Regions from separate parts of the Cytobacillus sp. FSL H8-0458 genome, predicted to be linked through region 2. Evidence: riboswitches for the same ligand, from Rfam matches in the RefSeq annotation. Region 2 holds a riboswitch; the other holds the start of a gene.

Region 1 (3,538 bases), on a different contig from region 2:
CCGGTTCTTCGAAGGAAGGGCTTTCCACATAAGATCTTAAAGCTTCAATACTATGGAATAATTGAACACCCAGACCTTTGCCGGCACGATTATGCTTTGTGATAAACGGCTGTCCGGCAAATGCTTCGGCTGCCTTTAGGATATTTTGTTTTCCAACAGCTGCAATTGTTTTTGGAGTCCTCACACCAGATTTATTTAACTCCAAGTATTGTAAAACCTTACTTACTTCAAGCTTTAAAGCGCTCGTTCCATTAATCACCGTACGGCCATGTGCTTCAAGCCAGGCCAATACTTGTCCGGAAAATTCAGCCGCAAAACGGTGGTCACGTGTATGAGAAGAAGCACTCATCCGGCTATAGAAAATACCTTCCGGCGGTTCTGACGATAAATCCAACGTTCCTTCATCTAAATGCCATTCCTCATAAGGAACACCCAACTCCTCCAATCTTTTTGAAAGATGGACTGTCCACTCACTATTTTCATGTATTACATAAACCTTGCTCATTATTCAGGCCCCTTTCTAGCTCTTTATTAAACTGCGTTTTTGTTCCACTAATGGCATTACCGTCTTTGCGAAGCGTTGCATTTCCTCCAGCTGAGGTGAGAATTGCAGCAACAGCAAGTCTAGGCCAGCTTCTTCAAATTGCAGAATCCGGTCAGCAATTTGCTCTGGTGTTCCTACTAAATTTGGACGCAAACCTCTATTGGAAACAGAGTAATCCTGCAGCTGAATCTGCTGCTCCAGATGTGACTTTGTCGTGAAGTCCTTAAAGCCGGCATAACCGCTGGAATCCTTCACAGCCGTGATTTTTTCAAGCTCAGCGAGAGCCTCTTCTTCTGTCTCACGGCAAATAACATACGCAGCCATTCCGAAAGAACTGAATGGTGCATTTCCCGTTTGTTCACGCCGGGCCTTCATTTCTCCTATTTTCCGGTCAATCTCTTCAACTGTTCCTCCGTGCATGACATAAGCATCACATTTTTCTGCAATGGTCTGCTTGCCTTTTTCACTTTCACCGCCTGCATAAAGAATGGGGTTAGGCCGTTGAACAGGCTTCGGTGCAAGCTTCGTTTCTTTTAAGTCGTAAAATTGGCCAGAAAAGCTGAAGGTATCTTCTGTCCATAAGCCTTTCAGAACATTAATGAACTCCTCGGTGCGGGCATAACGCTCATCATGTTCTGTAAAAATACCGCCATATTGACGCGCTTCTTCGGCCCACCAGGCAGAAACCATGTTTAGAGTAAAACGGCCTTTGCTGATTTGATCAATATTGGCAGCCATTTTTGCTGCTACTGCTGGATTATGAAAACCGGGGCGAACCGCGGTCATAATTTCAATTTTTTCCGTCACTGCGGCAAGCGCGGCAGCCGTAGACCAGGCTTCAAGAGAATCATGGTCCGGTCCTTTAATATCATTTAAAAATAATTCCGCGATTAACGTAGTCGAGTATCCCCATTTTTCAGCCGACTGAATGACATTTTTAGCATACTCAAAGGTTGGCGGCATATTTTCGTCTTCCACATTCCGCAGCCATCCTCCAAAAATCGGCAGCCAGAAACCATATTTCAATTTTCTTCTCTCCCTAACTTTCGAATATCTACTTTTCTTATCATTTAAGTAGGATTTATAAACAACTAAAAAACTCTCCTCCTAAGAAGAGAGTTTTTTATACTCTCTTCTCATCTTTCAAGCGATTCGCTTGCTGGAATTGGCACAGTATTCATCAGAACCTGCTGCCGAGGCTTCAAAGGGCCAGTCCCTCCACCTCTCTTGATAAGAAGAAAAAACTATTCAGCTTTTTAATATTTAAAGTGATAATAATTTAAATAGATCAAATTGTCAATTAAATATTTCTAAGCTCTAAATATTTTCAATAAGAATCGAAGAATGGTACTTGTCCCCACTGACTTTAAAGCTTCTGCAGAAGTGTAATCAGGCACCTATTTTAAAAGTCATGCACGGTTAGACTTTTCCTGCTTAATTTATGTACTGTAAAAAATACTTTCAAAATACAGTATGAGACCAAGAGTCTTCTGACAGTATGCCATGTTGTGAATATTTTCCTGTTTTAGAGCTAAAATATCCTTAAATATACTTTATAAGGGTGACTCGGTAAATGCCGGATAAGCGACTTGAGCAATTTGATCATATAGTGAGAATGGGAAAAGAAGGGCAAGAGGCTTTAAATAAGTATTGGTTGGACTTTGAGCTGTATACTTCATTTGAATACTGGTTAATGGCAGCACTTCTTATAGGTCCTCTTATCTACCTATTTTTTAAAATCGATAAAAACAAAATTTTTTTCTTTGGCTTCTATGGTTACAGTATTCATGTAATATTCGGATATATTGACCTGTTTGCGAAAAATTCAGGACACTTAAACTATCCTTTTCCAGTGATCCCCATGCTGCCAGGGTTATCCCTTGATTCGAGTTTCGTTCCGGTTACTTTTATGCTTGTTTACCAATGGACGATAAACCGGAAAAAGAATTACTATCTATACATGATCATTACCTCTGCGGTTATGGCATTTATCTTTAAGCCGGTTCTGGTCGGAATAGGGCTAATGAGACTTTATGGAAACACAAATTATATCTATCTATTTGCTGGTTATTTAATTGTCATTACGATAGCTAAATTTATCACGAGTGTGTTTTTGTGGACAGAGGCTAAATACAAAAAAGGATAAATGAATTTTCCAAAGGGTTCATTATAGAGGCGATCGTTCATCCGGATCCATTCGAGACTCAATCTAAGGGTTGATATGATTGTGAATATGAGGGGTCCAATCAGCAAAGCAGATTATTGGCTGGACCCCTTTAAGAACTCGAATCTTTATCTTTTAGGTATTTAGAGAAAATAAATATTAACCCAAGATACGCTTATATAAATTAATACAAAATTTCCCGCTTGTACCAGCCGGTGCATTAATTCGAAACTCATTTGGATTATTTTCGGATGTTGAAACTGAATTTCCTGGCGGTACATTTAGCGTTCCAATGACAGTACCTGCACTATTTAACACTTCACCAACTATGACACCCGTTCCAGAATTGAAAATTTCAAAGGTCCCCTGAAAATAATCATTGATATCCGGTGCTTGCCATGCAATATAATTATTAAGCGGCCCTGCTAAGTTCCCGCAAATTTTCTCTTGAAATATTTTCCCTTCCGGGCAGCAGCAGCAATTTGCGCTGGATGATCCACACATTACACATTTCTCCTTTTAAATCATTTTTCTAATTTCGGCGGTTTCATCTTTTTACGCAAGTATTCGTTTGTACAGTACAATACACCATTTTCCTGAAGTACCTGGCTGCGCACCTGGCTGCCCAACAGTTTGAACGATAAAGATTGTTGGATTGTTAAATGAAACTGCTCTGCTGTTTCCTGGCGGAACGCTGAACACATTACCATTTACTGAGAAATCAATTGTTCCTGGTCCGGCATTAAACACTTCAAATGTGCCTTGAATATAGTCATTTACAGCTGGTGCTGTCCACACAGCTTGATCAATCGGATCTTGGATGTTGCCAC
Region 2 (3,538 bases):
CATTCTCTGGGCATCCGCATTCCCGGGAATACGGGCAGGGCTTGAATCATACTCCCCGGAGCACCTAGCGCTTTTTCGGCTTTTAATTGGCTCCGCTGCACTTGGCGTCCTTGCACTGCTGAAGAAGATGCGCATGCCGGATATAAGGGATCTTCCTGCTATTTTTATGCTTGGATTTCTTGGTTTTACGGTTTATCATACAGCACTCAACATTGGGGAAAAATCAGTAAGCGCCGGGCCGGCAAGCTTGATTGTCTCCATGACTCCGATCTTTTCCGCTGCTTTGGCTGCTCTATTTCTAAGGGAAAGATTTGGAAGGGTAAGATGGACTGGTTCCGGTGTCAGTTTTGCAGGTGTTGCACTTATTTCATTAGGTACGGGAGGCGGGTTTGAACTCCAATCCGGTATTTTATTCATCCTGCTTGCTTCCATTTCTGAAAGCATCTTTTTCGTATTCCAGACTAAGTATTTCGATAAATACGGATTTTTGGCATTTACAGCCTATACGGTATGGGCAGGGACCATTTTTATGCTGATTTATCTTCCTGGCCTTGGCAATGAGATCTTTCATGCGTCAGCCGAATCTACATTAAGTGTCCTCTATTTGGGGGTTTTTCCAACGGTAATCCCATATATTGCCCTCGCTTTTCTTGCATCCATAGGGGGAGCGTCTGAAGCGGTGAGCTCTCTTTATCTGACTCCAGTAATGGCGTTTGTCATTGCGTGGGTTTGGCTGGGGGAGGTGCCGGCTATGTCATCCATTGTGGGTGGGATGATCGCTCTAGCAGGTGTGGTGATTATTCACCGAAAAGAAAACGCTATTAAAGTTACAGAAATTTATGAAAATGGGTCAAGTAAAAATATTTGAAAAATATGATTGACATCCTTTTCTTTAAGGTGGTAAAGTAATAAGCATATTAACAACCGCATAATAAAAATCTTCTTATCAAGAGAGGTTGAGGGACTGGCCCTATGACACCTCGGCAGCGGACAGCATGTACCGTGCCAAATCCAGCAAGCATTGCTTGAAAGATAAGAAGAGGACCATTGATAAATGCTGCCCTCTTCTTTCTTTTAGAAGAGGGTTTTTGTATTACACAGAAAAAATGCATCAAGATTCTATTCATGAACATATGAATATTTCTTATCGAGAGAAGCAGAGGGACCTGGCCCAATGAAGCTTCGGCAGCAGGCAGAACGCACTGTGCCAAATCCAGCAGGCGAAAAGCCTGGAAGATAAGGAGAGGATTTCAAAAAACCTCTTCTGACGGAAGGGGTAAATTTCAGGATATAATTCTTAGTTTTCACATAGGAATAATAAGAAAATAAAAGGTGACAGGTATCTATACCAGTTCATTCAAGTGGTATAGGTGCCTGTCACCACCAAAGGAGAGATGCTGCATGATAGAGTTTCAAAATTTAAAGAAGGTCTATAAAAGCGGAGGTCAGCAGGTAGCTGCTCTGGATGGAATAGATTTAAAGATTAATAAGGGTGAGATTTTCGGGGTGATCGGCTTCAGTGGTGCGGGAAAGAGCTCTTTGATCCGCTGTGTCAATTGGCTGGAGAAGCCGACTTCAGGAAAGGTCATTGTCAGCGGGCATGATTTGACGGCTTTATCTGTAAAAGAAATTCGCGAAGTGAAAAGAAACATCGGTATGGTCTTTCAGCATTTCAATCTTTTAAACTCGAAAACCGTGTTTGCCAATGTGGCGATGCCGCTCACACTGGCTAAGATTCCTAAGGATGAAATAAAAAAGCGTGTCCATGAATTATTAGACTTCGTGGGGCTTGCCGACAAGGCGAACAGTTATCCGGATCAGCTGTCAGGCGGGCAAAAGCAGCGGATTGGAATCGCCAGGGCGCTGGCAACTCAGCCTTCCATTCTATTATGTGATGAAGCAACTTCCGCTCTGGATCCGCAGACAACCAGCTCGATCCTGCAGCTGCTGAAAAAAATAAATAAAGAATACAATATTACCATTCTGATCATTACCCATGAAATGTCTGTAATCAGGGAGATCTGTGACCGTGTTGCTGTCATCGAAGCAGGAAAAATTATTGAAGAAGGAACCGTCTTTAATGTCTTTTCTTCACCAAAAACCCCAACAGCGAAAAACTTTGTCAGCACAGTCATGAATGATCAAATACCTGACTCCATTAAAGAAGTGATTGAAAAACAGCAGGGGCTTCAAAAGGTATTCAGAATCAATTTTGTCGGAAACTCTGCCGGACAGCCGCTGCTCTCGCAGGTTGCCAAAAAGTTTAATATCGACTTCAACGTCCTGTTTGGAAATATTACTGAACTGCAGGGAATACCTTTTGGCAATCTGATTGTTGAGTTTCAGGGTCCGGACAGTGAAATCAGACGTGCTATTCAGTACATCAGCCAGGAAAAAGTTTCAATAAAGGAAGTGACTTCACGTGCTAGTTAACCAGGAAAAAATCATCGAAGCCCTAATCGAAACGGTCCAAATGGTTGCATTCTCATTGCTGTTTTCAGCACTTATCGGACTGCCGCTTGGCATATTGCTTGTCGTGACAAGGAAAGGGCATCTTTTGGAAAACACAGTTGTTTTTAACATCATAAACAGCATTATTAATATTTTCAGATCAGTGCCTTTCATCATTTTAATGGTAGCCATCATCCCAATCACCCGGATGATTGTCGGGACATCGATTGGAACCGCTGCAGCCGTAGTGCCGCTCGTCTTTTACGCAGGACCCTACATTGCGAGATTAATAGAGAATTCATTGCTTGAGGTTGATCCGGGAGTCATTGAAGCGGCAGAAGCAATGGGAGCGACGCCGGGGCAGATTATCCTTAAATTCCTGATTCCGGAAGCACTCAGTTCACTGGTATTAGGCTTTACCATTGCGACAATCGGTCTGGTCGGAGCATCAGCCATGGCTGGGGCAGTCGGAGGCGGAGGCCTTGGTGACCTTGCCATTACATACGGCTATCAGCGATTCGATACAACCGTCATGCTGATTACCGTTGCAATCTTAGTGGTCATGGTTCAAGGCCTGCAGTCATTCGGAAATATCTTATCCAAAAAAATCAGAAGAAGATAACTTAGGAGGAAACACATCATGAAAAAACTATTTTTATCATTCATTATTTTAGCATTGGCTGTGTTCACTGCGGCATGCTCTAGCACAACTGGCGGAGAAGAAACAAAGAAAGTTAAATTGGGTGTCAGCGGATCAGATACACGCATCTGGGACTTTATTGCCGAAAAGGCTGAAAAGGAAGGCATTGAAATTGAGGTTGTGACATTCTCTGACTATGTGCAGCCAAATGTTGCCCTGGCAGAAGGTGATCTTGATGTAAATGCATTCCAGACAGTCGCCTATTTCGACACTTTTATTAAAGAGCATAATATGGATCTTACACCAATTGCGACAACGGTTTTAGCACCAATGGGTCTTTATTCTGAAAAAGTAGAATCTGTGGAAGACATTCCGGAAGGCGGCAAAATTGCCATTCCAAATGATGCTTCAAACGGCGGAAGAGCCCTTCTTTTACTGGAGGAAGCC

Evidence for each region. A riboswitch is a leader RNA that binds a small molecule or an ion and turns the genes downstream of it on or off. The one in region 2 is predicted to bind S-adenosylmethionine.
Region 1: another riboswitch for S-adenosylmethionine. It lies ahead of NYE23_RS17545 (LLM class flavin-dependent oxidoreductase); the one in region 2 lies ahead of NYE23_RS22585 (methionine ABC transporter ATP-binding protein).

What each region holds. Positions count from the first base shown of each region.
Region 1 covers NZ_JBBOBR010000001.1:3,547,769-3,551,306, forward strand. Annotated here, with positions in the region: gene NYE23_RS17540 (ATP-grasp domain-containing protein) at 1-505, opposite strand, end outside; gene NYE23_RS17545 (LLM class flavin-dependent oxidoreductase) at 521-1,570, opposite strand; SAM riboswitch class I at 1,678-1,781, opposite strand; gene NYE23_RS17550 (hypothetical protein) at 2,118-2,690, shown strand; gene NYE23_RS17555 (S-Ena type endospore appendage) at 2,868-3,212, opposite strand; gene NYE23_RS17560 (S-Ena type endospore appendage) at 3,264-3,538, opposite strand, start outside.
Region 2 covers NZ_JBBOBR010000002.1:242,867-246,404, reverse strand. Annotated here, with positions in the region: gene NYE23_RS22590 (DMT family transporter) at 1-868, shown strand, start outside; SAM riboswitch class I at 941-1,039, shown strand; SAM riboswitch class I at 1,142-1,243, shown strand; gene NYE23_RS22585 (methionine ABC transporter ATP-binding protein) at 1,402-2,433, shown strand; gene NYE23_RS22580 (methionine ABC transporter permease) at 2,423-3,073, shown strand; gene NYE23_RS22575 (MetQ/NlpA family ABC transporter substrate-binding protein) at 3,092-3,538, shown strand, end outside.